One region of the Actinomadura sp. ATCC 39365 genome, then DNA from elsewhere that is predicted to be linked to it. Evidence: riboswitches for the same ligand, from Rfam matches in the RefSeq annotation. Region 1 holds a riboswitch; the other holds the start of a gene.

Region 1 (4,356 bases):
TCTCCTCCTCGGTGCGCCCGAACGCCTTCTCGTTCTCCAGCATCAGGGCGGAGATCGACAGGCCGGTGTTCGAGCAGTGCTTGAGCAGCTCGTCGCCCGAGGCGAACGGGTAGGGCAGGACGGTGTCGTCGGGCTTGATGCGGTCGGCGCCGGTGGCCTTCTCGTCCACGACGAAGCCGCCGCCGACGGAGAAGTAGACCTTCTCGCGCACGGTCTCGCCCTGCTCGTCACGGGCGGTGAAGCGCATGCCGTTGGGGTGCTCGGGCAGGGAGATCTTGCGCTCGAAGACGAGGTCCTGGCCCACGACGAAGGGGATCTCGTGCTCGCCGTAGAGGTTGACCGTGCCCGAGGCGCGCATCTCGGCCAGGCGGGCGTCGACGGAGTCGACGTCGACCAGCTCCGGCTTCTCACCGGACAGGCCGAGCAGCACCGCCTTGTCGCTGCCGTGGCCCTTGCCGGTCAGGCCGAGCGAGCCGTACAGGATGACCTCGACGCGGGCCACGCGGGGGAGCAGGCCGTCGTCGTGCAGCCCGCGGGCGAACTTGTGCGCGGCGGCCATCGGGCCGCCCGTGTGGGAGCTGGACGGTCCGATGCCGATCTTGAAGAGGTCGAAGACGCTGATCGCCATTGATGGGCGCCCTTCAGTTCAGGAAGTGCCGGGGCCCGTCGCGGGCCCCGGCGTTGGTGTCAGGACTCGCCTGAGGTGAGCGCCGTGTACTCCTCGGCGGACAGCAGGTCCTCCGCGTCGCCCTCCATGCGGACGCGGAACATCCAGCCGTCGCCGTACGGGTCGCTGTTGGCCAGCGACGGGTCGTCGGCCACGGCCGCGTTCACCTCGACGATCTCGCCGCCGACGGGGGCGTAGATCTCGCTCACCGACTTGGTGGACTCCACCTCGCCGACCGAGTCACCCGCCTCGACGGTCGAACCGACCTCGGGGAGCTGCACGAAGACGACGTCACCAAGAGCCTCGGCGGCGAAGGCCGTGATGCCGACGGTCACGGTGATGCCGTCGTCCACGCCCGACACCCACTCGTGCTCCTTGGTGTAGTTCAGGTCGTCAGGGATGTTGCTCACTTGTTCCTCCTGTAGAAGGGCAGCTCGACCAGGTCCATAGGTTCATGGCTGCCCCGGATGTCCACGGCCAGACCTGTGTCGGCCCCGGCGTCCACGTAGGCCATCGCGATGGGCTTGCCCAGGGTCTGGGAGGGCGCACCGCTGGTGACCTCGCCGACGACGGCGCCGTCGCGGGTGACCGGGTAGCCGTGACGCGGCACCCGGCGGCCCTGGGCGACCAGGCCGACGAGGCGGCGGCGGGGCTGGTCGTCCTTGACCGCCTCCAGTGCCGCCCTGCCGACGAAGTCACCGGGCTTGTCGAATTTCACCACTCTGCCCAGCCCCGCGTCGAACGGGGTCAGGTCGGAGCTCAGCTCGTTGCCGTAGAGCGGCATGCCGGCCTCCAGCCTGAGGGTGTCGCGGCTGGACAGACCGGCGGCCCTGAGCCCGTGCGGCTCGCCCGCCGCCTCCAGGGCGCGCCAGAGCGGCACGGCGTCCTGGTTGGCGACGAACAGCTCGAAGCCGTCCTCGCCGGTGTAGCCGGTGCGGGCGATGAGCGCCTGGCGGCCGTCGACCACGCCGGGCAGGCCCGCGTAGTACTTGAGACCGTCGAGGTCGGCGTCGGTGAGCGTGGCCAGGATCTCCTGGGCCTTCGGGCCCTGGATCGCGATGAGGGCGTACTGCTGGGAGCGGTCGTCGACCGCCGTGTCATACGACTTAGTACGATTTTTCAGCTCATCAGCGACCTTGTCGGAGTTCGAGGCGTTGGCCACCACCATGAACTCCTCGTCCGCCAGCCGGTAGACGATCAGGTCGTCGAGCACCCCGCCGCGCTCGTCCACGATCATCGTGTACCTGGCCCGGCCGGGCGCGAGCGCCGACAGGTGGCCGACCAGGGCGTAGTCGAGGGCCTCTCCGGCCTGCGGACCGGTCAGGAAGATCTCGCCCATGTGCGAGAGGTCGAACAGCCCGGCCGCCTCGCGGACGGCTTTGTGCTCCGCCGACTCGCTGCCGTACCGGAGCGGCATGAGCCATCCGGCGAAGTCGGTCAGCGTGGCGCCTAGGGCCTCGTGGACGTCTCGTAGCGGCGTAGGTCGGGACATTTGTCGCACCTCAGGACAGGATTGGATGCCAGCATCCTCCCCCTCTGTCATGGATGCCTGAGAGCTTCGCCCGAGTTTTACCGGACTTTCACCTTCGGCGAGGCCCGAGGGCCTGCTTTCCAGAGGTCACCTCCCCGTAAGAACGCCTTACAGGGCTGCCGCGCGGTCCTTTGCCTTGAGAGGTTCGCGGGGAGGGCTTGCTCCTTCAGGGACCCTGACCGGCTGTCAGGGTGCTCTCCCGCACGGTTTCGCCGGTGATGTCCGTCAGCCTAGTGCCGTCATGGGGGTGTTGTCGCGCTTCGCCCCCTGCCTTCCGCAGCATCCGCGACATCCCGCACGCAGCGAAAAGCGGCCGCGGCCCCGGAGAGGCGGGGTCGCGGCCGCGTTGGTGGCCGCGCGCGAGCCGGTCATGGCAGGTCAGCTCGCACGCGGCAGCTCGGGGCGGGCCGGTGGCGACCGGCCCGCGCGTAGATCAGGCCCTGTGGATCAGGCTCTAAAGGTCAGGCCCGAGGATCAGGCCCGCGCCCAGAGGGCGGGCACGTTCGGCGGCTCCCAGCCCGGCAGGCTGGTGTGCGCCTGGAGGCAGCGGTAGCTGACCCCCTGGTAGGTGACGACGTCTCCGGCCGTGTACGACTTGTAGGCCGTCCAGGTGGTGCCCTGGCCGTCCCCTCCGACGGTCAGGGTGAAGGACGCGGAGTGGTCCGCCGTCGCCCCGTCGCCGTTGATCCCTATGGTGTACGTCCCCGCCGCGGCGCCGCTGGTGGTGGCGATCGTGACGGTGGACGACTGACCGGCCTGCACCGTGGACGGGCTGAAGGAGACGGTGACCCCGCTCGGCACGTTCCCGGCGGAGAGCGCGACGCTCTGCGCCTGGCCGGACGTGACCTGGGTACTGACCGCCGCGGTAGCCGACTGACCGGCCTGGACCGATGCCGACGACGGGGTCACCGAGATCGAGTAGTCGTTCTCCGTGGGCGTGCTGGTGCCCACGGCGAGCTTCCATATGGCGTACGCGATGGCGTCGGAGTTGCGGTCGAGCGCCGTGGTGTTGATGGCACTCGGGTAGCTGTCGCAGGCGCTGTGGTAGCAGCGGTCGAACGGCTGCCCGGCCGAGCCGCCCCACTTGGCGGCCTGGGCCGAGCTCTTGACCGCCCCGGCCCCCGTGGCCAGGCCGCCGACCCGGACGCCCGCGCTCTTGAACGAGGCGTGGTCGCTGCGGCCGTCGCCCTCCCTGTCGCCCTCGGTCTGCAGGCCAATGGTGGCGAAGTAGTCGTTGAAGGTGCGCTGGATCGCCGCGTCGTCGTCGTAGACGAAGTAGCCGGCGTTGGTCGAGGCGATCATGTCGAAGTTCAGGTACACCTCGACGCCGCTCGCGCCGCCGTTCTGCACGTAGTACCTGGACCCGACCATGCCCGCCTCTTCGGCGCCCCACCAGCCGAACCGCACGTGCTTGGTGAGGGTGGGCCTGCGGGCGGCGAGGGTGAGGGCGTTCTCCAGGAGCGCGGCCGAGCCGGAACCGTTGTCGTTGATCCCGGGGCCGGCCGCGACGCTGTCGAGGTGGGCGCCGAGCATCACGGTCTGGTTGGCCGGGCCGCCCGGCCAGTCGGCGATCAGGTTGCTGCCGCCGCTGAAGCTCTGCACGCGGGTGGTGAAGCCGGCCGCGTCGAGCTTGCCCTTGATGTAGTTCATCGAGGCGGTGAAGCCCGGCCTGCCCGAGGCGCGGTTGCCGCCGTTGCTCGTGGCGATGGACTGCAACTGGCTCAGATGCGCCGTCACGTTCGCGACGGGGATGTCGGGCGCGGGGTCGGCGGCGGCGCCGGCCGGTCCGGCCGGCGTGGTGAGGGTCAGGGCCAACGCGGCGGTGGCCGCGGCGCCCAGCCTGAGCATGGCGTTCACGATCTGTGGCTCCTCAAGGGGGTTGGGCGGCCACCCCGGCGTGGCCGCCCAGGTGTTGCGACTTAGACCGGCTGCCAGAGGGCAGGGGTGTTGGGCGGCTCCCAGCCCGGCAGGCTCGTGTGAGACTGCAGGCAGCGGTAGCTGGTGCCCTGGTAGGTGACGGTCTGTCCGGCTGTGTAGGCCGTGTACGTCTGCCACGTGGTGCCCTGGCCGCCGCCCACCGTCAGGCTGAAGGAGGCCGAGTGGTCGGCGCTCGCGCCGTCGGCGTTCAGGCTGATCGTGTACGTGCTGGGCGTCACGC
Region 2 (4,356 bases), 3.5 Mb from region 1:
ATCGAGCCCGAGCGCAGCCCCTCGGGCTACCGCAAGTTCACCCATCTCCACGTCGAGCAGTTGCGCTTCATCCTGACCGAGCAGCGCGACCACTACCTGCCGCTGCGGGTGATCAAGGACAAGATGGCCGAGAGCTTCGGCCGTCCGCGCGCGGTGCAGCAGACCCAGGAGATCCGGTACGACCGGGCCCAGTTGCTGGAGGCGGCCGGCATCGACGAGGAGACCCTCGCCGAGCTGGAGGACTACGGCCTGCTCACCCCCGTGGCCAGGCGCTACGACGAGGAGGCGCTGAAGATCGCGCGCAGCGTCGGCGCCCTGGCCCGTTTCGGCCTGCACGCCCGCCACCTGCGCGCGGTCAAGGTCGCCGCCGAGCGGGAGTGCGGGCTGGTCGAGCAGACCGTCGCGCCCATACTCAAGCGCCGCGCGCCCGGCGCCATCGGCGAGGCCGACGAGGCTGCCAGGGAGTTGTCCACGCTCCTGCTCGACCTGCACGCCTCCCTGGTCCGCGTCGGCGTCAGGTCTGTCCTGGGCCGCTGAGGGCACAGAGCTGGAAGGCCGGGGCACATTCCAGGCCTGCCGGGTGTTACGTTGAAATGCACAAGCGTGTAGCAGAAACGACCCAGTCAACAGCTGTGCCGGGCGACCGGCCGGTCGAATACGGAGCAGCCCGTGTTGCAGATGGAGGTCGTGGGCGTTCGAGTTGAGATGCCCACAAATCAGCCGATCGTCTTGCTCAAGGAGGCACACGGGGAACGGTTCCTTCCGATCTGGATCGGCATGACCGAGGCGACCGCGATCGCCCTGGCGCAGGCCGAGGAGCCGCCGCCCCGGCCGCTCACCCACGACTTGTTCAGGGACGTGCTGAGCGCGCTCGGCGTCGGGCTGCGCGCGGTCAACATCGTGGCCCTGCGTGACGGCATCTTCTTCGCCGACCTGGTGTTCTCCAACGGCGTGGAGGTCAGCGCCCGGCCCTCCGACTCGATCGCCCTGGCGCTGCGCACCGGCGCGCGCATCTTCGCCAGCGAAGAGGTGGTCCAGGAGGCCGGCGTGATCATCCCTGACGACCAGGAGGACGAGGTGGAGAAGTTCAGGGAGTTCCTTGACACGATCACTCCCGAGGACTTCGGCAGGGCGGGGTAGGTATTTCAGTGCATTTACGCTTCACGACGCGCCGAGCCGGATCGTTGACTGAGCATGGTCACGGTCCTACGGTGCAAGTGAAACCCGTGGTCGCCCTTTACGAACCCCCAGATCAGGCCATGGGATGAGAGAAAGCCGGAGGTCCGCGTGGCGGTCAGCAGCGGCGAGGGAAAGACGGCCGGCCAGGAAGATCCGGTGCGGCGCGAGAGCGCGCGGCAGCGTGCCGGAGAGCAGGGCCTGCTCTTCGACGAGCAGCCCGCGACGCTGCCCGACGACATCGGATACCGCGGGCCCACAGCCTGCTCGGCGGCCGGCATCACCTACAGGCAGCTCGACTACTGGGCGCGCACGGGCCTGGTCGAGCCCACGATAAGAGCCGCGCACGGCTCGGGCTCGCAGCGGCTCTACAGCTTCCGCGACATCCTGGTGCTCAAGGTCGTCAAGCGGCTGCTCGACACCGGAGTGTCGTTGCAGCAGATCCGCACCGCGGTGCAGCACCTGCGTGACCGCGGGGTCGCCGACCTCGCGCAGATCACGCTCATGAGCGACGGAGTCAGCGTCTACGAGTGCACCTCGGCCGACGAGGTGATCGATCTCCTCCAGGGCGGCCAGGGCGTGTTCGGCATCGCGCTCGGCCGGGTCTGGCGAGAGGTCGAGGGCTCCCTCGCGGAGCTGCCGGGGGAACGGGCGGCGGTCGAGGACACCGTCCCGGCCGACCATCCCACTGACGAGCTCGCCAAGCGGCGCCGCGCACGCCGCACGGGGTGAGCTGAACCGCTGAACACACCGTAGTAATCTAGGACAGAGTAAGGCTGATGACCCCGTGCGGGAGAGTCCCTGGGCTTCGGTCCTGGGGCGCCGAAGGAGCAACCCTCCCCGGAATCTCTCAGGCATCCCGTACCGCTCGGGTGAGGCAACTCTGGAAAGCAGGTGCGCCCGCCAGGCGCACCTCACCGACGGTGCAAGCCCCACGGTGGGGTGAAGCTCTCAGGTCGCGATGACGTCGCGATGACAGAGGGGGAGATCCGGCACTCGCCCGCGCCCTGGCGCCGGTCTCCAAGCCTCGGGAGGCAACCTCCATGACCGACCTGTCCGCTCCGCCGTTCTCGTCCAGGCACATCGGCCCATCCGAGTCCGAGCAGCAGCGCATGCTCGAGGCGGTGGGCTTCGAGTCCGTCGGCGATCTGGTGGCCGTGGCCGTGCCCGAGGCCATCAGGGTCAAGGACCGGCTCAAGCTGCCGGCCGCCGCGAGCGAGACCGAGGCCATCGCCGAGCTGCGCGAACTGGCCTCCCGCAACCGGGTGCTGACCTCCATGATCGGCCTGGGCTACCACGACACCGTCACGCCCGCCGTCATCCGGCGCAACCTGCTGGAGAACCCGGGCTGGTACACCGCGTACACGCCGTACCAGCCGGAGATCTCGCAGGGCCGCCTGGAGGCGCTGCTGAACTTCCAGACGGTCGTCTCCGACCTGACCGGCCTCGACGTCGCCGGCGCCTCCCTGCTGGACGAGGCCACCGCCGCGGCCGAGGCCATGACGCTGGCCCGCCGGGCCGGCAAGTCCAAGAGCGACGTGTTCGTGGTCGACGCCGACACGCTGCCCCAGACCAAGGCCGTGCTGGCCACCCGCGCCGAGCCGCTCGGCATCACGCTGGTCGAGCACGACCTCGACGGCGAGCTGCCCGAGTGCTTCGGCGTGCTCGTCCAGTACCCGGGCGCCTCGGGCCGTCTGCGCGACTTCCGCGACGTGGCCGCCAGGGCGCACGAGGCGGGCGCGATCGTCGTGGCCGCCGCCGACCTGCTGGCCCTCACGCTCGTGGCCGCTCCCGGCGAGCTGGGCGCCGACATCGCCATCGGCTCCTCCCAGCGCTTCGGCGTCTCCTTCGGGTTCGGCGGGCCGCACGCGGCCTACATGTCCGTACGCGAGGGCCTGCAGCGGCAGATGCCCGGCCGCCTGGTCGGCGTGTCGGTCGACGTCGACGGCGACCCCGCCTACCGGCTGGCCCTGCAGACCCGCGAGCAGCACATCCGCCGCGAGAAGGCCACCAGCAACATCTGCACCGCCCAGGTCCTGCTGGCCGTGATCGCCGGCATGTACGCCGTCTACCACGGCCCCGAGGGCCTGCGCCGGATCGCGCACCGCGTGCACCGGCACGCCGTCGCGCTGGCCGGCGGGCTGCGCGAGGCCGGCCTGGAGGTCGTGCACGGCGAGTTCTTCGACACCGTGCTCGTCCGCGTGCCCGGCAGGGCCGCCGAGGTGGTGGCCGCCGCCGCCGAGCGGGGCGTCAACCTGTGGCAGGCCGACGACGACCACGTCTCGATCGCCTGCGACGAGAAGACCGGCGCGGCCGAGCTGGTCAAGGTGTGGGCCGCCTTCGGCGTCGAACGCGAGGAGGTGGCGCTGGAGGCCGACGCGCTGCCGGCCGAGCTGCTGCGCGAGTCGGACTACCTGACCCACCCGGTCTTCCACAGCCACCGCTCCGAGACCGCGATGCTGCGCTACCTGCGCAGGCTCCAGGACAAGGACATCGCGCTCGACCGTTCGATGATCCCGCTCGGCTCGTGCACGATGAAGCTGAACGCGACCACCGAGATGGAGCCGATCACCTGGCCGGAGTTCGCCGGCGTGCACCCGTACGCGCCGGAGGCCCAGACCGAGGGCTACCGGGAGCTCATCGGCACCCTGGAGGGCTGGCTGGCCGAGGTGACCGGCTACGACGCGGTCTCCATCCAGCCGAACGCCGGCTCCCAGGGCGAGTTCGCCGGTCTGCTGGCCATCCGGGCCTACCACCAGGCCAACGGCGACACCGGGCGCGACGTGTGCCTGATCCCGTCCTCGGCCCACGGCACGAACGCGGCCAGCGCCGTCATGGCGGGCATGCGGGTCGTGGTCGTGGCCTGCGACAGCGACGGGAACATCGACCTGGCCGACCTCGACGCCAAGATCGCCAAGCACCGCGAGAAGCTCGCCGCGATCATGGTGACGTACCCGTCCACGCACGGCGTGTACGAGGAGTCGATCACCGAGGTCTGCGCCAAGGTGCACGAGGCCGGCGGCCAGGTCTACGTCGACGGCGCCAACCTCAACGCCCTGGTGGGCCTGGCCAAGCCGGGCGAGTTCGGCGCCGACGTGTCCCACCTCAACCTGCACAAGACGTTCTGCATCCCGCACGGCGGCGGCGGCCCCGGCGTCGGCCCGGTCGCGGTCCGCGGCC

The links. Region 1 has a riboswitch for glycine ahead of gcvT (glycine cleavage system aminomethyltransferase GcvT). Riboswitches for the same ligand answer to the same signal wherever they lie in the genome.
Region 2: it holds a riboswitch for glycine, as region 1 does, so the genes downstream of both, gcvP (aminomethyl-transferring glycine dehydrogenase) here and gcvT (glycine cleavage system aminomethyltransferase GcvT) in region 1, are expected to answer to the same signal.

What each region holds. Positions count from the first base shown of each region.
Region 1 covers NZ_CP184335.1:10,276,404-10,280,759, reverse strand. Annotated here, with positions in the region: gene ACNF49_RS49055 (L-serine ammonia-lyase) at 1-628, opposite strand, end outside; gene gcvH (glycine cleavage system protein GcvH) at 688-1,077, opposite strand; gene gcvT (glycine cleavage system aminomethyltransferase GcvT) at 1,074-2,159, opposite strand; glycine riboswitch at 2,194-2,292, opposite strand; glycine riboswitch at 2,313-2,410, opposite strand; gene ACNF49_RS49040 (M28 family peptidase) at 2,673-4,046, opposite strand; gene ACNF49_RS49035 (M4 family metallopeptidase) at 4,118-4,356, opposite strand, start outside.
Region 2 covers NZ_CP184335.1:6,781,735-6,786,090, reverse strand. Annotated here, with positions in the region: gene ftsR (transcriptional regulator FtsR) at 1-537, shown strand, start outside; gene ACNF49_RS33220 (bifunctional nuclease family protein) at 670-1,140, shown strand; gene ACNF49_RS33215 (MerR family transcriptional regulator) at 1,288-1,908, shown strand; glycine riboswitch at 1,957-2,053, shown strand; gene gcvP (aminomethyl-transferring glycine dehydrogenase) at 2,220-4,356, shown strand, end outside.